DNA from 3 places in the Paenibacillus sp. DRB1-1 genome. Region 3 is predicted to be linked to each of the others. Evidence: riboswitches for the same ligand, from Rfam matches in the RefSeq annotation. Region 3 holds a riboswitch; each other region holds the start of a gene.
What was found. A riboswitch is a leader RNA that binds a small molecule or an ion and turns the genes downstream of it on or off. The one in region 3 is predicted to bind thiamine pyrophosphate.
Positions count from the first base shown of each region.

Region 1: another riboswitch for thiamine pyrophosphate. It lies ahead of ACQW03_RS06590 (ECF transporter S component); the one in region 3 lies ahead of ACQW03_RS08985 (ABC transporter substrate-binding protein).
Region 2: another riboswitch for thiamine pyrophosphate. It lies ahead of tenA (thiaminase II); the one in region 3 lies ahead of ACQW03_RS08985 (ABC transporter substrate-binding protein).

Region 1 covers NZ_JBODQH010000001.1:1,511,968-1,519,322, forward strand. Annotated here, with positions in the region: gene ACQW03_RS06570 (methionine ABC transporter permease) at 1-535, opposite strand, end outside; gene ACQW03_RS06575 (methionine ABC transporter ATP-binding protein) at 528-1,253, opposite strand; gene ACQW03_RS06580 (energy-coupling factor transporter transmembrane component T family protein) at 1,393-2,184, opposite strand; gene ACQW03_RS06585 (ABC transporter ATP-binding protein) at 2,159-3,610, opposite strand; gene ACQW03_RS06590 (ECF transporter S component) at 3,610-4,206, opposite strand; TPP riboswitch at 4,507-4,616, opposite strand; gene ACQW03_RS06595 (TatD family hydrolase) at 4,661-5,458, opposite strand; gene ACQW03_RS06600 (polynucleotide kinase-phosphatase) at 5,479-7,355, opposite strand, start outside.
Region 2 covers NZ_JBODQH010000001.1:3,867,218-3,874,572, forward strand. Annotated here, with positions in the region: gene ACQW03_RS17230 (helix-turn-helix domain-containing protein) at 1-328, shown strand, start outside; gene ACQW03_RS17235 (aspartyl-phosphate phosphatase Spo0E family protein) at 720-887, shown strand; gene thiE (thiamine phosphate synthase) at 832-1,545, opposite strand; gene thiD (bifunctional hydroxymethylpyrimidine kinase/phosphomethylpyrimidine kinase) at 1,542-2,372, opposite strand; gene thiM (hydroxyethylthiazole kinase) at 2,369-3,211, opposite strand; gene tenA (thiaminase II) at 3,286-3,975, opposite strand; TPP riboswitch at 4,110-4,212, opposite strand; gene ACQW03_RS17260 (NAD-dependent malic enzyme) at 4,305-6,026, opposite strand; gene ACQW03_RS17265 (glycosyltransferase) at 6,532-7,355, shown strand, end outside.
Region 3 covers NZ_JBODQH010000001.1:2,034,004-2,041,358, reverse strand. Annotated here, with positions in the region: gene ACQW03_RS09005 (ABC transporter ATP-binding protein) at 1-216, opposite strand, end outside; gene ACQW03_RS09000 (ABC transporter permease) at 261-1,037, opposite strand; gene ACQW03_RS08995 (MTH1187 family thiamine-binding protein) at 1,034-1,327, opposite strand; gene ACQW03_RS08990 (hypothetical protein) at 1,633-1,815, shown strand; gene ACQW03_RS08985 (ABC transporter substrate-binding protein) at 1,823-2,866, opposite strand; TPP riboswitch at 3,058-3,167, opposite strand; gene ACQW03_RS08980 (pyridoxamine 5'-phosphate oxidase family protein) at 3,438-3,872, shown strand; gene ACQW03_RS08975 (bifunctional 2',3'-cyclic-nucleotide 2'-phosphodiesterase/3'-nucleotidase) at 4,093-6,195, shown strand; gene ACQW03_RS08970 (EAL domain-containing protein) at 6,466-7,355, shown strand, end outside.

The DNA of each region.
Region 1 (7,355 bases), 520 kb from region 3:
CTACCCCGCCGCCGCCCACAATGCCCATCACCGTGGAGTAGGAGATGAAGCTAATGGTGGACGTGGTCAAACCCAGTACAAGCCCAGAACGAGCTTCCACGTACAGAAATTTAAAAATAAGCTGGAGGGTGGATGCCCCCATAGAAGTAGCGGCTTCAATTACACCCTTGGGCACCTCAAGCAAGGATTGCTCCACCAGCCTCGAATAATAGGCGATGGCCACCACTGACAAGGGAACCGTAGCAGCCATCGTGCCCAGCGCCGTCCCTACGACCAGACGTGTAAATGGAATCATAAACACGACAAGCAACAAAAACGGGAACGAGCGGATGACATTGACCACACTGTTCAAAATGGTGAACAGCAGTCGATTTTCATATTTTTGCCCTTTGCCGCACAAATACAAAATCGTTCCTGCCGGAAGCCCTAACAGTACAGCTGCTGCGATAGAAATCCCCACCATGATAAACGTCTCTCCGATGGCTTTCCATATCTCAGACTGATATTGCGCAATGATGCTCAGCATTTCATTCATCAGCTTCACCTGCTTCCGCTGTTGAACCTACCGCAGCGTCAGCTACACGTTGCGTTGAAAGCAGCTGCCCATCCCGCATTTCTGATACACGGGTACAAATATTGCGTACCACGTCCATATCGTGCGTTACGATTACAATGGTAACTCCCAGTTCCCGGTTGATCTCCCGTAACACGCCCAGAATATCCGCGGTTGTCTGCGGATCAAGCGCCGAGGTCGGCTCATCACACAGCAGCACCGCAGGTCGATTCGCCAGCGCTCTGGCTATCGCCACACGTTGCTTTTGGCCTCCGCTCAGTTGTGCCGGATACTGTTCTGCTTTATCAGCTAAACCGACGAATTGCAGACATTCGCGCACACGTTCCGCTCTCTCTTTTTTCGCGACACCTGCCAGCTCCAACGGCATTGCCACATTTCCACTGACCGTCCGATTGTGAACAAGATGATAATGCTGAAAAATCATCCCTATGGATCGCCGCGCTTCACGGAGACGTTTTTCAGGCATGCGAGTCAGATCTCCCCCGTTCACAACCACGTTTCCCTCATCCGGCCTTTCCAATACATTCATCAACCGGAGCAACGTAGACTTACCGGCACCGCTGGCACCTATGATACCGTGAATTTCCCCCTCCTCCACTTGAAGGGACACGGATTGAACCGCATGAAATTGGCCGCTTGAGGTGGTATAATACTTGCTTACCTGATGCAGCGTAATCATGAAACCTGGCCTCCTGATGATCCATTTCTCAGGGAAAATGTAATAAGCCCGCCAGCCCAGGCGGGTCTGTACGAGCCGTCAATTCCCATTGCATTAATATACCACAGAGCAGAAAACGGGCAAAGCCTTTTGACAACAATTAACGTACATCCCACACCCCCACATAAGGAAAGCAGATACCGAGTCCCCAAGCCAGCGTAAGCATGATGACAAAATAGATTATGAACACAATATCTACAGCCGAATAGCCAATCGCATAATAATACGTGCGTTTGGTTTCATTGGGAAAACCCTTGGCTTCCATGGCAATAGCAATTCGCTGTGCACGCCGGATACTTTGAGCGAGCAGCGGAATTGCATACCTGCGAAGCGTGGCATACATATTCCATTTGGACACATGCTGATGTAAACCTCGAATGCGATGGGCTTGTCTCAATGCCTGGAATTCCTCCACCATCATGGGCATCAACCGCATGGCTGCCAAAAAGCTATACGCATACTTCGGAGAGAGCCTCCATTGCTGCATCAGTGAATAAAAAAGGTCCACCGGACGAGTCGTTAAACCAAACAGCAACCCTACCGCAGCCATACTCAGCGCACGAAAGCCCAGATGCATGCCTCGGTAAAAGCTTTCCTGCGTTATATGGATCAAGCCCCATGTCCACCAGGTCGTCACCCCTTTGCCGAACATCATCATGCCCGTTGAGGTTGAAATAAACACCAATATAAAGGGAGATCCATACAGCAGCAGCCGCTTCCATGGATGGCCTGACCAGACAAGCAGCAGCAGCATAGCACACGCAACATTAAACATGACATTCGGATCATGAATGACTATAACGACCACAAACAGTATGGAAAACATAACGAGCTTTAGGCCCGGGTTCACACGATGCAGCCATGTTTTATGATGGGGAAAGGACAGACTCATACCGTAGTTCCCCTTTCTGAATCCGCCATATATCGGTACAATATCGACGGACAATTTCCGGGTCATGCGTGACCATCACAATGGCCGTGCCTGCCGCTCTCAGCTGCTCCAACATATCCAGCATGACAAAGGTATTACGCGCATCCTGCCCAAAAGTCGGTTCATCCAGCAGCAGCACTTCCGGCTCACGGATCATAGCCGTAGCAATACTCAACCGCCTTTTTTGGCCCAACGAAAGCTGATACGGATGACGTTCGTCCAGCCGCTCCAGTCCGAACTGTACGAGCATCCGATCGACCTGTTCCCGGCACTGTTCAACGGTAAACAAGCTCTTGGGTAACGAATACTCTAGTTCCTTTCGTACGGTGTGTGCTACGAATTGCAGCTCGGGATTTTGAAACGCGAACCCGATACGCTCTGCCAGTTGTTCCGTACTGCCTGCCTCAATTCCGCACATGCTATAACGTCCCTGTGTTCGAAGTAAGCGCATCATGGAAAGCAGCAGCGAGCTTTTGCCAGCTCCGTTTTCACCGACCACGCCAATCCAGTCGCCAGGCTTCACCTGCGCATGCTCCACATAAATCACTGAACTTAAACTACGGAGGCCGCTAAAATGTTCCAGATCCAGCAAATCAATCCCCGCACCGTTCTGTTGCGTCACCGCTTCACTCCAACGTGGCGAAGACGATTCATTCCATACTCCCGGATACCACACACCGTACTCGGACAATGCCTGCCGATGCACATGAAATACTTCTTCCGCCCTTCCATCCGCAATAATCTCCCCTTGAGCAGAAAGCACTACAATCCGGTCCACATCATGGACAATTTCATTAATTTTATGCTCCACGATCACCAGTGTCTGGTCTACCGAAATGTTGCGAATGGTATCCCACACCTGTGTAGTGCCTTCCTCGTCCAACAAAGCCGTGGGCTCATCCAGAAAAAGCACTTCTGGCTCCATAGCCAGCACAGACGCAATCGCTAGCCGCTGCTTCATTCCCTGTGACATGCTGCCAATGGGCATGTGTATATCCTCCGTCGATAGACCAACCTGCATCAGCAACTCGCGAATACGGGATCGCATCTGCTCACGAGGAACCTGATTATTTTCCAACACAAAAGCCAGTTCCTCATCTGCATATGACATACAAAACTGCGTATCAGGATCTTGAAATACAATACCTGAGACACTTGGGATTACAGCAGCATCGCATTTCATAGGCACTTCTATCGTGCGTGGAATCAGACCGCTCAGCACTTGGAGCAGCGTTGATTTACCGCATCCACTCGGTCCCAGTAGCAGCAGCTTTTCTCCCTTGCGGACAGACAAAGACATATTGTGAAAAAGCAGCTCCTGCTCACCGGGGAATTTCAACCGAAGACGGGTGATCGAAGCCACCACATCTTCGGTTGCCTGGCTCATCAATCCAGCCCCTTATAATCTTGTTCCGTTGCAGGCCTCAAACTTCGCGTAACTCCGGTTATCTCCAACGCCTTAGCCAGATAGAAAGCGAATACCCCGGCAATCACAATGCTGCCAATCATGCGAAAACCAATATACAAAACATAGTTCCAGGTCGAAAGCTGATCAATATACCCGTAGCTGAAGTCTAAAATTAGAGAAGCGACAGCCGCCCCAGCCGCAGCTAGCGAAGCAACCCACAGGTTTGCGTTCCGATACAGAAAAGCCGCAAAAAACAGCTCCGCTCCCAAGCCTTGCAGCAGGCCATAGTACAAAGTGGACATCCCCCATTCGCTTCCCAAAAAAGCACTGACCGTTGCCGCTGCCACCTCTGCCAAAATTGCAACACCTGGCTTGCGAATGATGAGATAAGCAAACGTGCCTGCCATAAACCACATGCCATACATCAGTTGCTCGGCGTGTAGACCAAATGGTTTCATTAAATCATAGGCAGGTCCCCATATTTTGTAGACTAACCCGAACACAACAGCGATCACAATCGTGACCAAAATATCAGTCAGCTTCAACCCTTTGGACGCTCTTACAGCAGTATTCATTATTGCGTGCTCCCCTTTTTCCTTATAATTGGCCTCTTGGCCATAAAAAAAAGCTTGTCTGGAGCTGAATCTCCAGGCAAGCTTTATGCGCAGTAAAAGGTGAAGCACCATACAAAACATCATTCGTCGATATTCCTTATATAACCAGTAGTCTAAGCTACTACACTGATACCAAGCCAAAGTCAGGGTCAAAGCAAAATGCTCCATGGATTAGGTAGCTTTTTACAGTCCCGCAGGCGTATAGCTTGATTATAGGACATACATTGAATCTATCGACAACCGCAAAACAAGCGGCATTCCTGTATAGTGTTCTTGGTTTCTCTACGCTGGCATTACCCAGATCAGATTTCACGGTCAGTGGCAAGGGCCACCCTCTCAGCCTGACTTTCTCAAGCTCCCGACAATGCTTTTTTAATTCACTATAATATATACCACATCTATGGCTTTGACAATCCTATAATCCGAAGAAACGTTTGGCTGTCTCCGTCGTGGCGATTTCGATCTCCATCATGCTTCGGCCTGTACATTCGGCAACCGCAGTAGCAATGTGAGCGAGATACATCGATTCATTACGCCCTTCTTTGGGCTTCACGGGCAAATTACGCGGGGTCAAAAATGGAGCATCTGTTTCAATCATCAGACGGTCCAAGGGAATATCTCTGACCAGTTCACGCAGATGTTTGCCACGCCGTTCGTCGCAAATCCAGCCGGTGATCCCGATATACATTCCCATTTCTACATACCTATGCAATTCCTGTTCCGTGCCGGTAAAACAATGCACTACCGCTTTATCGACAAGCCCTTGATACTCCCGAAGCATAGCGACAAAATCCTCATGTGCATCTCGTTCATGCAAAAATAACGGCATATTCAGCTCACCCGCCAGTTGGATTTGCTCGTCAAACCATCGGCGCTGCACATCACGCGGCGAAAAATCACGGTTATAGTCCAATCCGCATTCCCCTATGGATACGACCTGCGGCTGACTCGCCAGCTGGCGGAGCTGCTGAATCGTATCTGCGTTGCAGTCTTTGGCATCATGGGGATGCACGCCAGCTGTCGCATACAGCTTGCCCGGATAACGTGCTGCATACTGAGAAGCCTCCCGACTGCTGCGGACACTGGTCCCGGTAATAATCAGGGGTGAAATCCCTACAGCTGCGGCTCTCTCTACCACCTGTTCCCGATCCGCATGAAACGAACGGTGCATCAAGTTCACGCCAATATCAATTAACGGTGTACCCCTTTCCATCTCAATCCCTCCTTCGCAAACTACAATCTCGGATCAATCGGCTCCGATTCCAGAGATAGCGCGGCAAGGACGCATTCATGAATACGATCTACCGTATCCTTGCGGACAAAACGTTCCACGGCTTCCATACCAAGCGCTCCCTCCATCAGGGCATGACGCTCCTTTTTGTTCGTTCGACGCTGCTTCAGACGCTTTAAATTCTCAGGGGCAAGATAATCCATACCGTAAATGATGTGCAAATACTTCCGGCCTCTCACCTTGATTGCAGGCTGAATCATCTTGTCCCGATTTTTCATCAAAAAGCGTTCCGGCTTGATCACAATCCCCTCATGACCATCCTCTGTCATCTCGTTCCACCAGCGAATGACCTCTTCCTCGCTTGCTTCGTCCGTGATAACGCGATACTCTGTCTTCATAAACAGAGAAGACAGCCTAGCCAGCTCCCGGTTTTGCTCCATATGCCAAATATGAGAATGGCCGAAAAAAGTCTTTCCGCTGTGTGCCAGCGTATGGAACGGTGCGATACGAATTTCATCCAGACCGTCCACATCCCAGCAATATTTTTGAAAAGCCTCTTGAAACGTTACGGCATTCGCGTACTTCTGTTCCATTTCCTCCAACCAGTCTCCAACCTCTCGACCTGCAACCTTCGCCTGCTTCAGCTTGTCTAACAACTTACTGCGATCCAGCAGAGCTGCCTCCCCCACATGCGCATACTGTGCAGCAATCAGTTCCCGAGCCTTGAGATTCCACGGTACAATTTCCGCATCCAGCAATACAAAATCCGTCTGATTCCGTTCAAAATATCCAGCAGTCCGTAGATCCACATTCAGCTTCTCCAGCACTTGCTTCCCAAGGCTTTGTTCAAAGAAAGCTCTCCCACCCCGACTATAGATCGTGCCCAATGTCGGGTAGCCTACATATTCAACAGCGGCCTGTTCGTTTTTGAATAATAGTAGAATAGCCCGGCTACCCATATGTTTTTTCTCGGCCACCATCGTTTGTACTCCTTGCCCGCGATAATAAGCCAGCGCCTCACGTGGATGCTCCAGATATCCTTCCTCTGCAGACACCGCTGGAGCAGGGCTCATCGTCGGTGGAATATACACCAGCTCCTCCATGGGTACAGTCACATGTGACACGGTATCTATAGCGGATTTGATCCATTCTCCTTGTACGCGCACTTCGCCATACGATTCCGTCAGCACACTGTAACCAGCGATTAGCTTGCGTAAATTCGGCGGGGAAAACCGTTTTCTCTGCCACCGGACAAGTGGGCTATCGGGATCATTCGCATAATTCTCATGTGCCGGAACGCTGACAAATTCCTTTTCCGGATAACGATAAGCGGTCAGCATACCGCCAAATACCACACCCTGATCAATATTCACCGTCTGGTTCACAAGGGTAGGCTGCGGTCTCGGATCATGTCCCCATACTACTATTTCTCCCGATTCATGGTCCACGAACCAATCCTTACGGATCGGTTTTCCGTTCGCATCCTGCCCCTCCGTATCTCCATAGCGGCAATAATCAGAAATACGTGCCGACTGTTTGCCAATAAAATGATCCTTAATCCCGGCATGAGCCACGACCACGTGTCGCAATCCATTTCTGCCAAAAATAAGATGAGAGGGTGCATGTAGCAGAAAATCCCTTAACTCGCTTCTAAGCTGTTCCGCCGCTGTCTTGCCCGCTTTTTGCTCATATTGGGCCAGTTCCTCTGCAAATCGTTCATCGCCATGACTGAGAGTCACCTTTCTTCCATCGAGGTAACGGCCGATTTTCCAGCCATGATTGCTGTCAATCATATACGCTAGTCCGGCATCCACGTGCTTTTTCCAGAACTGCACCGCTTGTAACGATTCTGGGCCACGGCTCATCACATCCCCGACAG
Region 2 (7,355 bases), 1.8 Mb from region 3:
GGAGATTAATTCTTTTGCTCTGCTATCACAATCTGCTGATATGTACACCCAACAAGTGATGCCAGATTATTTTGCATGGTTTGGTTACGAACTGGCTTATTACTATTTAAGACGGGGAATGTACAATGATGGCTTTAAACACTTAATATATGCATTGGTAAAAGCCCACATACTAAATAATGAGACTTATTTTATAAACTGTACGGGGCTTTTTGCACATTTCCAAGCACACGCGCTTCCCGAAACAAGGGAAGAGTATTTCAAACTATTAGAAAAGGTGTGGTTAGACAATGTTGAAAAAAATGATTCTGCTGATCATCGCTGCTAGCTTCTTGTTTATTTTAGCAATGCCTGTTCAGTCGCATAACCAAAATCAAAGAATAACGCCTCACGTACAAATTGGAGGTGCTTAAACGGCTAGAAACAAAGACAACTCTCACCGACTAGTTCAAGTTTGGGGAGTTCAGCGGCTATTAGAGATCAAACAACATAAGGTAAATCTCTAAGTCAGATTTGATTGGTATGCTCTATATTCATTGGATCTTTTTATGCAAAGGGCCTCTGTTCCACTTAATTAGTGGAAACGGAGGCTTTTTTATTTGGATTTAGGGGCATCTTTGTTTATGCAAACTTTTGGGATGTTCTTTTTTTGTTAGGCGCATTATTTGAAAATCCAAAAAACGTCTTTTTGTCATAAAATATGACATATAGGAGGGATCATGCTGATGAACCAAGGTGTGACTTTACTTTGTGTCGAACGAGCTAGGAAGAAACTGTACCAGGTCCAGAAAAAGTATGGATTTTTAACACATCCCAAAGTAATAGAACAATCTAAAAAGCTGGATGATCTGTTGAATCTTTATCAAACATGTAGATCGGATCATTGAGAAATGAGACCATATTTTTCTTTAATTCCTTGACCGCACCTCTAACCTGTTCTGACTGTGTCACGGCTGAAATCACCGCCACACCATCTGCACCTGCACGTGCGACTTCCTCAATACGGTCCACTGTAATACCTCCGATCCCAACAATCGGCACATCAATTCCCGCTTTACGCATCTCATATAAAATTGCCGGTCCCTGTACGGCATGGGCATCATCCTTCGAGATGGTGGGATAGATTGGCCCGACACCGAGATAATCCGCACCTTGCAGGATGGCTCGACGTGCTTCCTCAATAGTATGGGCGGAGACGCCGAGAATTCGATTTCCGATTCGCTCGCGGACGGATTCGGCGGATTCATCGTCTTGACCGATGTGAACACCGTCGGCGTCGATTTCAAGAGCCAGCTCCACGTCGTCATTGATGATGAAGGGGACACCAGCGTGGCGGCACAGTTTCTGTAGCTGGCGCGCAAGTTCGAACATAGGAACGCCCGTTAACGCGCCGTGGCCCTTTTCTCGAAACTGGACCATGGTTGCGCCGCCAGCCACAGCCTCTTGCACGACCCAACTTGGTTCAGCGAGGCAGTTCACGCTTCCAAGCACCAGGTACATCTGTAGCTGGCGGCGCACCACCTCTGGCAATATTCTGCTGCTCATCGGAGTACCTCCTGACGACGGCGGTAGGCCCAATGATTGGTTGGGCCATGTCCCTGTCCAAGGTGTAAAGTATCCTCAATCGCCGCCTGGATGAAGGCTCTACCATTCGAGATAGCTTCCAGTACAGACATTCCTTTCCCTAATTCAGCAGTTATCGCTGCCGAGAAGGTACATCCTGTTCCGTGTGTATGGACAGTCCGTACCCGCTTGCCGCTCAGCTCTGTAAAGGCGGTTCCGTCAAAGAGCAGGTCAACAATCTGTCCGCTGCTCTCGCTCTCGTCAGCGTGGCCGCCCTTGATCACAACGAATTTTGGTCCCATACTGCTAATATGTCTCGCAGCCTCGCGGCGATCCTCCATTGTACGGATGCTGATCCCTGTCAGGGCTTCCGCCTCCGGGATATTCGGTGTAACGACTAGGGCCAAGGGAAACAGGTCGTCCTTCAAAGCCTGCACCGCTTCCAACTGCAGCAGTTCAGCACCTCCCTTGGCAATCATCACGGGATCGACGACGACCTTTTTCCAGCCGAACTTTCGGATCTGCTTGCTCACAAGACGGATGATACCCGCATTAAACAGCATGCCAGTCTTTAGGGCATCCACTCCAAGGTCTAATCCTACAGCTTCGATCTGTTCCGCTGTTGCTTCCTGTGGCAGCGGATATACGCCGTGAACCCCTAAGGTATTCTGTACGGTAATGGCCGTAATAGCCGACATGCCGTACACGCCAAGTTCTTGAAAGGTTTTGAGATCGGCTTGAATTCCGGCCCCGCCGCCACTGTCCGAACCGGCAATCGTCAGTGCTCTGGGTACACGAACGTCTGTCATCGCGCACCACCTGCTGTGGTTGTTCCTGCTTCACGGACAGTGACCTGCCCCTCCAGCGAACCTGTATGTAGTTTGGCGAGCTCGTCGAGAAAGGCAATCTGGAAGCTGCCGGGCCCCAGCTCTGCGGTACGTGCTGCGGCTCGGGAAGCTGCTGCACCGTAAAATGCCAAGCCTGCTGTACCTGCGAGCAGCAGGTTGGGTTCAACAGCTGCAAAAGCACCTAACACAGAGGTCAGCAGGCAGCCTGCTCCGGTTACCTTCGTGAGCAGCGCGTCTCCGCCGCTAATCATTCGTGCTTCGGCCCCATCGGTGATGACGTCCTCTTTTCCAGTGATGACAACCATTGAATTGAGCGTTTGAGCAGCCCGAATTGCCAGATCGACATTGCCGCTGTCAGCACTGTCACCAGCATCTACGCCTTTAATCTCACGCGCTTCTCCAACAAGATGCGCGACTTCGGCTGCATTGCCCCGCACCAATGAGATTTTGACTTCTCTCAGGATTCGCAGTGCCGACTCAGTTCTAAGGCTCGTTGCTCCCGCACCGACCGGATCTAGCAGGACCGGAACACCGTGTGCATTCGCCGATTGTCCAGCAATGATCATGGCATCCACCAGTTCGCGGTGCAGCGTACCGATGTTTAACACGACGGCTCCCGCTATTTTTGCCATATCTGCTACTTCCTCGGGTGCATAGGCCATCACTGGGGAGGCGCCCAATGCATACAGGCCGTTGGCCGTAAAGTTAGTGACTACCACATTGGTCATATTGTGAACGAGGGGTTTGCTGTTTTGTACCTTCGTCAGGAGAGCTGAATAACTTTTTTCCCATGTACTCATAATGATTATCCTCTCTATAGTTGGTGGTTCAACATGGCATTAACCGTACTTCACGCATCGAATCGCCAGGATGACTATTCTAAGACCGCTCCCTGCATCTGGACCGGCCATTCTTCCTGGTTATAAGCCATGTCCCAGAACTTATATTCCAGCTGGCAACTCAGTACAAAATGCTCAATCATCCGCTCTCGCTCAGCAGCCGTTGTGCCTTCTGCCCAAGCATCTACACGTTCTCGGAACTTGAGTGTTGTATCATCAAGCTGGTCTCCATAGAAGCCCATCCATTCATAGAACGGATGAGACTCATCCGGCTTTACTTCATCCAGCAGCCTGCGGCCAATCTCGGCATACGTCCACATACATGGCAGCAGCACAGCCAAGATCTCGCCCAAACTGCCCTCATGCGCGATCGTCAGCATGTGACGGATATAGTGATGGGCCGACGGAGCGAGTGGATATCCCTGCAACTCTTCATAGGTCACCCCTGCGATAGCACAGAAATTTTGATGCGGATGAACCTCGCTGTGGAGAATAAAAGAGATTTGTTCATTAAATACTGCCATGTCCTCCCGATTCGTGCATTTGGAGATTGCGATGCCGTATATCCGCATGTAGGCGTTCAAATATTCAAAGTCCTGTTTTACATAGTGAATCAGCTGTCCCCTTGTCAAACTTCCTTCAGCAATACCTCTCACAAAGGGATGCTCAAAAATCGCTTGAAAAATGCCGTCCGCCTGCCGACGGAGTTCTTGTGTAAAACTCAATTTCCCCACCTCCATTAATTGAAGAGCAAGAAGTCCTGTAAGGATACAATTCCGAAACAACGCTAAAAAGCCGCCCCGGAAAAATGGAGCGGCTTCAACATAGGCCCAATACGCAAAAAACGCTTGAAACCTTATATACGAAGGCTCCACTTTCCTACGCTAGTACGAACTAGATCAGGTTCAAAGGGTCCAAGATACATTCTTGTCTCAGCCATATTGGCTCCCCTAGTGGACTTCTATTCTTTTGACTATTACTGTACATACGTTCATACGCTATGTCAAACATAGTGTGCAAAATATTAAATTTCCTCTAGTTAGGTGTTTTGGGCTTAGTGAGGGTGATGAATTACACTTTCCACGGCTTTGACCTTGGCATATTCCGGTTTCCACATTGCATCTCGTATAGCTTGTTCCACATCTGAAATGTGCGCCTGAGCTACCTGATCCTGAATCGCGGCATTTGCAACCGCAACCGCAACAGCGTACGAAACTTCGCGTAATTTTCGGATATGAGGGAGTAGCGCACCGCCAGGCGTATTCGAATCTACACCATTGGCAACAGCAACTGCTGCGGCTGTAAACATCGCAGGGGTAATCCTTTTGGCTTTAACCACAATCGCACCTAGACCCAGTCCCGGAAAAACAAAGGCATTGTTCGCCTGTCCAATCTCAAAATTTGTATCGTTATAGGTGACGGGCTCAAAAGGACTTCCGGTTGCGATCAGTGCTCTGCCATCTGTCCACCGGATCAAATCCTCGGGTACTGCTTCTGCAAGGTTTGTAGGATTGGACATGGGCATAATGATCGGGCGTTCTACATGCTTCGCCATCTCCTTGATGATTTCTTCAGAAAAGGCACCTGCTACACCGGAAGTTCCAATCAATATCGTAGGCTTCACCTGACGGATGACCTCCAGTAGCGGTATTTTGCCGTCACCCGACCGGGTCCATGAGCTGACTTCATCCTTTTTGCGCACATACGGTTTCTGATACTCCAATACGTCTTCCATATCTTCCGTTAACAGCCCGCGATAATCAAAGGCCCAAAAGGACTTGAATGAATCATCTGCGGAAAGGCCATCCTCGATCATAGCGCCCCGAATTTGGTCAGCGTTACCGATCCCTGCAGCCCCTGGGCCGAAAACAAGTATTTTTTGTTCACGCAGCGGAGTCTTGGTGACACCCACCGCCGAAAGAATCGCAGCCAGGGTCACCGCTCCTGTACCTTGTATATCATCGTTGAAGGTGAGAATGCTTTGACCGTATTTTCCTATAATATGGCGCGCATTTACGCTACCCACATCTTCCCAATGTAAAAGCACCTTCGGGAATTGCGCTAACGTTTTGCTGATAAAGGTATCAATAAACTGGTTATAGGCTTCTCCGCGAACCCGTTTATGGCGGTTTCCGATGTACAGTGGATCATTCAGCAGCTTTTCATTATTCGTGCCCACATCCAGTACAATTGGCAGCACCCGCCCGGGATGAATGCCTGCCGCAGCCGTATACACTGCAAGCTTGCCAATCGCAATGTTAATCCCCCCGACGCCCCAGTCACCAATCCCCAAAATACTTTCGGAATCTGTCACGACGATCAGATCCACATCCTCGCCGCTTAATCCAGAGTTATAGAATGCTTGTCCGATGCCATTCGGGTTATCTATTGACAAATATACGCCTCCAGGGCGGTTGTACTCGTGACTATACTCTTGAATCGCGGTTCCTACGGTCGGCGTGTAGACTACGGGCAGCATTTCACTCAAATGATCGGTTAGCAGCCGGTAGTAGAGTACGACATTTCGATTGTGAAGGTCGTTGAGAGAAGCATTTTTACGCAGCATGGTGGGTTGTGCGAGAAACTGCTGATATGCCCGTACGCTCTGTTTCTCCAATGAAAGGACGGTTGGAGGAAGGATTCCTTCCAAACCCAGATCTTTGCGTTCTTCTTCTGTAAAAGCGACACCTTTGTTCAAAAGAGGATTTGCCAACACATCCTTTCCCCGTAATGGAGTAGATAATGACCCATCGCGATTGACATAAAATGCTTCCATAGAAAGACCTTCCTTCTCTTCATTTTCATAACGAAAGGATTTCACAAAATTCGATTCCAGTCGCTCCGAAGTGCAAGATATAGACGAACTAAACCATTTCGATCTATATCTTGTTCATTGAAAGTCGCTTATCGGATTTTTGCAAAATCCTCAAGATGACATGTTGTCCATAGTATGGACGTGCAAATCTGTTTTATTCTTCTATTTATCTATGACAAAATAACCATATATATTTCCTTTTGTTGATCTAAAAGAACTAATTTTCGATATAGATGTGCTACCTAATTCTGATGGTTTTGGTTCTAATGTATCAGGTCTAAATACTCTGTTTTTATTAAATATGAAAATCAGTTTTTCTTCTCTTATATCCTTATATATCATGGAGTGTCAGCTATTTTGTTAAGGAAATATGAAGTATTTGGACATTAATTTAACTCCTATAAGCAAACATTCTTAATTCTTTTTCAACAAAATAGAACTATTCGGAGGAAAAGGAGAGGTTTGTGTGCAGGGACCTATAGCCATTTTTAGCGATAACGACAGGGCTATTGATTATCCCAATGTGATTTGTTTTTACCAATATATACAGTGCGAGGACACGGAGGCAGCTTCAGTCTACGAGAACGCATGTTGTTGCCTGATTGATTATAGGGAGCCGGGGCAGGCGGTACAGAAAGCCAATCAGATCCGTAGCCAATTTCCGCAAATGCCATTGTTACTGGTGACGGATGTAACAATTCCGTTCAGTGATCAGCATATGGTGCAAATCACCGGAGTAGGCCGTTTGCGCCTGCTATTTTGGCAAGCCAATGACACCGAAGAAATGCTTTCGGAAATACAAAGCTTGCTCTATCCCGAGTATTCGACCAAAAGCCAACATATTGCATTTATCTTGTCTGTATATAACGAAGAGCAACGTTTTGTTCATGTCAAAACCTTTGCTGAACGACTGCAGGCCTTTATCCGCAGCCATATTATTGAAGGTTCGATTTATCTCATTGATGATGGCAGCCACGATGGTACCAATGCCTTGATTAAAGCGCTGGAGGCAGCAACGGACTTGTCCGTAAACCGGATTAATCAGAATCTTAGCCCGCTGCTTCAAACAAGGGAATTGGGACGCAATACACGTAAGGCAGGGACGTATCTGGAAGGGATGCGGACCATTGGTGCGGATTACTACGTATTTGTGGACGCGGACGATTCCTTTTTTATTGAGGATATTGCCAGAATGATTAATGTTGTTCAGCAGGGCTATTATGATGTCGTGATTGGAACCAAGGATATGACCGCCGAGAATCGATCTTTATTGCGATCTGTTGTCAGCTT
Region 3 (7,355 bases):
GCTGCCTGACGGACCGATGAGGGAAACGAATTCTCCCGGCTTGACTGTGAGGGATACATCCTGTAGTACGGGCAGTAAGCTTCGCTTTTCGCGGAAGGCAAGGCTGATCCCGTCCAATTCCAAAGCAGGAGGAGCAGTTGAAGGACTCTGTTGTTCCCCGGCTCGTTGTTCATTAGCCGCGTTGTGTGATGATAATTCAGTCGGATGCAGACTCATACGCGCCACGTCCTTTCTTTGCTGTATGTAATTCAAGGAGGAAGCTACTCTTGATCGGGTTTCCAGCGAACCAGCCATTTCTCCAGTAGTAAAATAACCACAAACATGAGTAAGCTGAGTGCAACAATAATGCCGATGGCGGCAAAAATGAGGTCCGTGCGATAGGCTGATTTTTGCAGCAGCATATAATATCCAATTCCTTCACTAGCTCCGATCCATTCCGCAATGATCGCACCCATCACACTATAGGTAGCAGCAATTTTAACGCCAGAAAAGACTTGCGGCAGGGAATGTGGCAGCTCCAGCTTCATAAAAATAGCCATGCGGCTTGCACCCGACATCCGCATATAGTTCATCATCGTACGGTCTGTTCGAGTCAGCCCGTCCATGGCCGCTACAGCCACGGGAAAAAAGCATACTAGGGTAATGACCATCAGCTTGGGCAGCACGCCAAAACCAAACCACACCATGAGCAGCGGCCCTAGAGCGATGATCGGAATGTTTTGACTCAGAATAAGCAGCGGATACAGGGCGGATTTGAGAAAAGGAATTGTATGAAGAACGATGGCGATCAACAGTCCCGTTGCTGTCCCTATAGCGAATCCCGCAAGTGTCAGACGAATCGTAGCCCATGTATGGGCACCAAGCAGCGCCGTTTGTGCCATGCCCTCTTGTACGATGAGGGATGGAGCAGGCAGCAGCCAGGATTCAACATGCAAATAGGAAACCGCCCCCTGCCAGGCCGCTAAAAAGAAGAGGACCGCCACAAGGGGCGGCCATACGCTTTTCCACCAGGATGCGTTCTTGCCTTTCGGATTCATGGGCGATATTTCTCGGTCAGCTTGTTCATGCTGATGCCTTGTGGGTTATGTGCGATTTTGATCTGTGAAATGACGCTGGGACTGCCCGCTTCCGTCAAAGCCTCGTGCATTTCTTTGACCACTTTCAGCAACTCGTCGAGCTCGCCCTCCATGGTCGTATCCAATGGATTCACTTGATGTTTGACGCCGGAGCGCTGAATGACCTCAATCGCCTTATCTACATACGGGTAAGAGTCCTCATTATTAGGAGTTTTAGGGATTACTTGAATACTGAGCAGTGTGTTAGCCATGCAAATTCACCTGTCCTTTATTTGGAGTGTTATTAAAAAAATATGGTGGTTTAAGGCGGGGAGACCGCTTCGCGTTTCATTTGATCTTACGATCGCTGTTGCCGTGGGATTCTTTGAATAAATTTTAAAAGGTAAGAATCCAACGGCAAAGGCGAACGCTGCGCTTTTCCAGATTCAAATGAACCGCTCCGCTGCCAACCGCCTTAAAAGCACCCTGTTTTTAAAGCTGGTTTGTGTGGCATTTTTAACACACAAGCGCACCTACTTAGCGCTTAGATAATATGAAAAACTAAAGAATAAACCAAGTGGAACGAGAACGAAGTGGGCGGAATGGTGCTGTACAAGCGTTAGCGTTCGCCTTTGTACCCAGATTTCAACCTCTGGATATTCATAAAAGAATTCTGGGTACAACAGCGATGGGAGGCAGCATCCGACTGCGTAGTGGCGCTTCGTTCACTTCTCTAGTTCGGTCTTATTTTGCGTTTTAACAAATGATCAGCGCTTGGGCAAGAAGTCATTTGTGAAGGCTTTATCGACTTCCAAAGGCTTGCTGAGCAGCTTGCGTTCGTACATCCAGTCCGAATAGTTTTGCCATACCTCTGCTTTTTGCACGCCCCATTGCGCGGCATCGTCCTGATAACGCGGGCTTAGCCATTTTTGGCTGGCGAGCACCAGTTTTTTATCCAGCTCTGGTACAGCTTTGCTTAAGATGTCCGCAGCTTCTTCTGGATGGGCGATAGTGTATTCATAGCCTTGTGCGGTAGCGTCCATGAATGCTTTGACTAGCTCTGGATCATTTTCTATCGTCTGTTCGTTGCTTACAATTACAGGCGTATAGTAATCAAGGCTTTTGGAATAATCTTTTACATACAGCATATCCAATGGCTCACCTCGAAGCTGGGCTTCGATTCCGGTCCATGCATAGAAAATCCAAGCAAAGTCAATATCCCGCTTCACGGCTGTAAAATAGTCTGCATTGCCCATGTTGATGATCTTCACTTTGCTCACATCGCCTTTGTCTGAATCCATGATGGATTTCATGACCGCTTCTTCTACGGGAGAGCCCCAACCGCCGTATTTTTTACCTTCAAAATCTTTCGGGCTCTTAATTCCGCGATCTACTGGGGCTGCGAAGCCTGAGGTATTATGCTGAATCACTGCAGCGATGGATACAAGCGGCACACCTTGCGTACGAGCTTGTGTGACGCCTTCTTGGTAGCTAATACCAAAAGGAGCAGCATTAGAAGCAACCATTTGATCGGCTCCGCCTGAACCAGGTTGAACAATTTGGACATTCAAACCCGCTTTTTCGTAAAATCCTTTGTCCTTAGCGACATAGAGTCCCGTATGATTCGTATTGGGTGTCCAGTCGAGCACGACTTTAACATCTTTGAGCCCCTTTGCCGGAGTAGACGTTTGGGTGTCGGTAGCGGGAGCCGCTTCTTGGGATGTGGGGGCACTTCCACCGCAAGCGGTCAGGATCAGGGCCATGAGCCACAGACTGATCAGTCCCAGGCTTAACATTTTCATGCGCTTCATCGTTGTGTTCTCTCCTTTAATTACCCGTTATCCGTCCAATCAGACAGCTTAAGTTCCCCATTTTCTAAAAATAACATCTGCCGGACGCGATCTTTCCAACAACATAATCTTCAATAAAAAAAGCGCCCCGAGTTTCCGGGACGCTTGCGCTTGTATATACCAAAGTAAGGGATGGTCCTATGTAAAAAAGGCACATCTTGCTTAAGCATTCCTACGCTGGCATTACCCAGATCAGGTTGTAAGGGTCAGTGTCTTGGGACACACTCTCAGCCGGCCGATTCCAGCACCCCTGGCATTGTATGGTTTAATGGGTTCATTTATTCGGGTTTACTACGACGATTATATGCCTTGAATGCGGGTCTGTCCAGCATGAAGGGAGAGATGACGGTTCATTTGCCGAACGACAGGGTACACTTTTACTGTGAGCTTTGATCTGAAAATGAGCATGAATCAATCCGATTCGATCCGGTCATGTTATTTTTAGAACAGCTACGCAGGTAGGTTCAGATGGGCTGGTGCCCAATGGCGTGGCCGTAGAGAATTCTAATTCGTGAAAAGGAGTTGTTGTACTGTGGGTAAAACGGAAACATTGGATCGCAACCAACTGGAACAAGCCATTGTGAAGGCTTTGGATAACAACAAATTTTGCTCGTTAGGTACGGTAGAGGGTGGCAAACCAAAAGTACGCTATATGGCCCTTTTTAACGATGGAATGAACATTCATCTGGCGACAGATCGCAAAACGCATAAAGTGGATGAGCTAAAGGACAATCCGAATGCTTATCTGCTGCTGGGTTATGAAGTTGGTGGTACGAAGGAAGTCGTAGAAGTGGAGGCTACCGTCCAGATCACAGCTGATGAGGGGCTGCGCAAACAAGTGTGGAACGATTCCTTGAAGGAATGGTTTTCCGGACCGGATGATCCCGATTATGTCATTCTGGACGTGAATCCGACACGCATTGAGTATGTGGGTCAGCAAACTGAGCGCCAAGTGTGGAATAAATAATAAGAATATAAATCGACAAACCAGTGAATCTCCGAGTTTTTAAGGAGGTTTGCTGGTTTTTATTTTTTGAGAAAATTAATTATTTTTTCATAAATAATTTAAGTAAATGACTACTCTTTTGCCTGGCGTTGGATTAAAATAGAAATGGTGGGTTCAAGGCTTACATATATGTGCAAAAGTATGTATATGAGGCATACACCTTAATGAGGAGGGGTATATTTTGTTATTTCGTAAAAATTGGTTTAAAGGGTTTACAGCAGCAGTTGTAGCTTGTAGTATGCTGGTGTTTTCAGCCGCTCCATCCTGGGCAGCTAGCAATTCTCGCGATAGCGCTACAGTGAATTTGCGGATTATGGAAACAACGGATATTCATGCGTCCCTGATGAACTATGATTACTATTCGGACAAAGAAACCAACGAATATGGCCTGATTAGCACAGCCGGTTTGATCCAACAGGCGCGTAGTGAAACGAGAAACAGCATGCTGTTCGATAACGGTGATTTGTTACAGGGCAATCCATTAGGCGATTATATGGCCAGAAATAAAACCTTCGAGAAAGAAGGCGGTGTCCATCCGGTCTACAAGATGATGAACCTGATGGGCTATGATGCGGCGACAGTGGGCAACCACGAATTCAACTACGGCCTCGACTTTCTGGAGAAGTCGCTCAAGGGAGCCGATTTTCCTTACGTAAATGCGAATGTTTATGTTGATAAGGGGGGGCAAGCTACTAAAAATTATTTTACCCCTTATCGAATTCTTGATAAAACGGTAACCGACGAGAAGGGCCAAGAGCATATCCTTAGAGTGGGCGTAATCGGCTTGGTCACACCTCAAATTATGCAGTGGGATGAAGCCAATTTAAAGGATAAAGTCGTTACGAAGGATATTGTGGAAACGGCGAAAAAGTTTATTCCTCAAATGAAAACGGAAGGTGCCGACATTATTGTCGTTCTTGCGCATACAGGTTATGAGGATGTGCCACAAACGCCAATGATGGAGAATGCCGTTAAATATTTGAGCCAGGTGGACGGAATTAACGCTATTCTGTTTGGGCATGCTCATAAATCTTTCCCTGGCCCTGATTTTAAAGATATGAAGGGTGTAGATCTGGATAAGGGAACCATTAATGGCGTACCGGCCGTGGAAGCTTCTTCATGGGGCAAGGATCTGGGGATTATTGATCTGAGCCTGGAAAAGAAAAAAAACGAGTGGAACGTAATCAACTCCCAGTCTCAAGTGCGTCCGGTTGTGAGTACCACAAACCAGGCTGTGCAGTTTACTCCTGACTACAAACTGACAGATTCGATCAGGGAAGAGCATAAAGGAACGCTGGACTATATTCGTCAACCTGTTGGAACAACGACTGCACCGATTAACAGTTATTTTGCATTAGTGCAGGACGACCCTTCTATTCAAATCGTAACGAATGCACAGAAATGGTATGTTCAAAACCATCTTAAAGGAACTGAATACGAAAAACTTCCCGTATTGTCGGCAGGCGCTCCATTCAAGGCCGGTGGTCGAAACGGAGCCGAGTATTACACCAACATTCCTGAAGGTACGATAGCGATTAAAAACGTGTCCGATCTGTATGTGTATCCGAACACGGTTCATGCTGTAGAAGTGACCGGTGCTGAAATTCAGGAGTGGCTGGAGTGGTCTGCAGGTCAGTTCAACCGCATTGATCCAAAGCAAACTGAGGAGCAATCGCTGATCAACAAAGATTTCCCAACCTACAATTTTGATGTCATTGACGGTGTGAATTACCAGATTGATGTAACCCAGCCTGCACGATATGATGCCAAGGGAACTATTATTGATTCTTCAGCTCATCGTATCAAGGATCTGCAATACAATGGGAAGGCTATTGATCCTGCGCAGAAATTTATCGTAGCCACCAATAACTATCGTGCTTCCTCATCCAAACTGGCCAACCCAGATGGCAAACGAATTGTGATGGCAGCACCGGATGAAAGTCGCCAGGTCATTATTGACTATATCCGTACGAACGGAACGATTAATCCATCGGCGGATGGCAATTGGTCTCTTGCTCCTTTTGGTCAGGCAAAGGTTACTTTCGAGTCCTCTCCTGATGCCAAAGACGTGCTGGCAGGAAATCAACAAATTTCATACTTGAGCAGCGCGGCAGACGGCTTTGCCAAATACAGCTTAAAAGCTGGCGCTAAGCCTAGTGCAACAACGACTCCTGTAAAGGAAGCTGTGGCTCCCGCGAAAGCGACAGCAAAACCAGCTGTTAAAACGACCAAACCTGCAGCTGTTAAACCAGCTAAAACAACGAAGCCGAAGGCGTCCAAATAACTTCGGATTTTCCACTCAATATCAGAATGAAGCAGCAAGTCTCTTTAACCAAGAGATTTGCTGCTTTTTTTGATGCCAAAAACAACAGCCCCGAATTTATCATGATTGTAAAAAGTTTTCTGATTTTTGTCGAATATGTACTTAAGTCCTAAGTTGTCGTTAAGAATAAGCTACTTTTTTGTAAAAACACGTAATTATATAGTGCTTTTGTTCTAGTTATTTGTGATATAATGGTGAAAAAACCGGAAAATTGTTCCGAGGAGGACCATTATGGCATGCAGCAATTGCAGCATCATATTACCTATTAAGGATCAAGGATTGCTCATAATTAGGCATTCCAGGGTGTCGCTTACTCCAGCATTAGATGGTTTGGGTATGCTATCGGAACAACTGAAGCAGGAACATGGGCGTGAGGGCAGCATAGAGTTTCGCTTTGACAGCCGTTCAGAGCTGGAACAGCTGGTTAACGGACTGGCTCGTCTGCCGCAGGAATACCTGAACCATATGCAAGTTGTGGTAACGGGTTTGCATCATATCGAAGGATATGAGGACTGGCTTTTATTTAGTCAATTGCAAGCCAGACTGCAACATCCAGATATCGTGAGTATTATTAAGGATCAAAGTTTTTCCAGCCATATGCAGCCCATTGTTGACCACAAGCTGGATATTATCGGGTTTGAGTTTTTGCTGCGTCCGTCACATGCAGAGAGACCTTTTCAGCCTTTCCGGCTGTTTGAAATCGCCCGTGAAGCTGGCTTGCATGCTCATCTGGATCGCTCGGCTCGTATTTCCGCTATTGAAAAAAGTGCAACATGCCTTCCGGCGGGAATTAAACGTTTTATTAACTTTCTTCCTTCCACCATTTATAATCCGGCTTATTGCTTGAATCACACCTTTGAGACGATTGATCGGTTATCCATGAGTACGAAGGATTTTGTATTTGAGGTCGTAGAAACGGAAGAGATAGACGACCTTAATTTTCTGCATCATATCTTTGATCAATATCGCAATCGAGGAGTTTCGGTAGCCCTGGACGATGTGGGGGCAGGTTATTCTACGACCGAACTTATGAATTGCCTTCAGCCGGATTATGTTAAAATTGACCGCAGTATAATTGACGGCTGTCATAGTAATAGTGATCAGAAGCGGCAAATTACAGG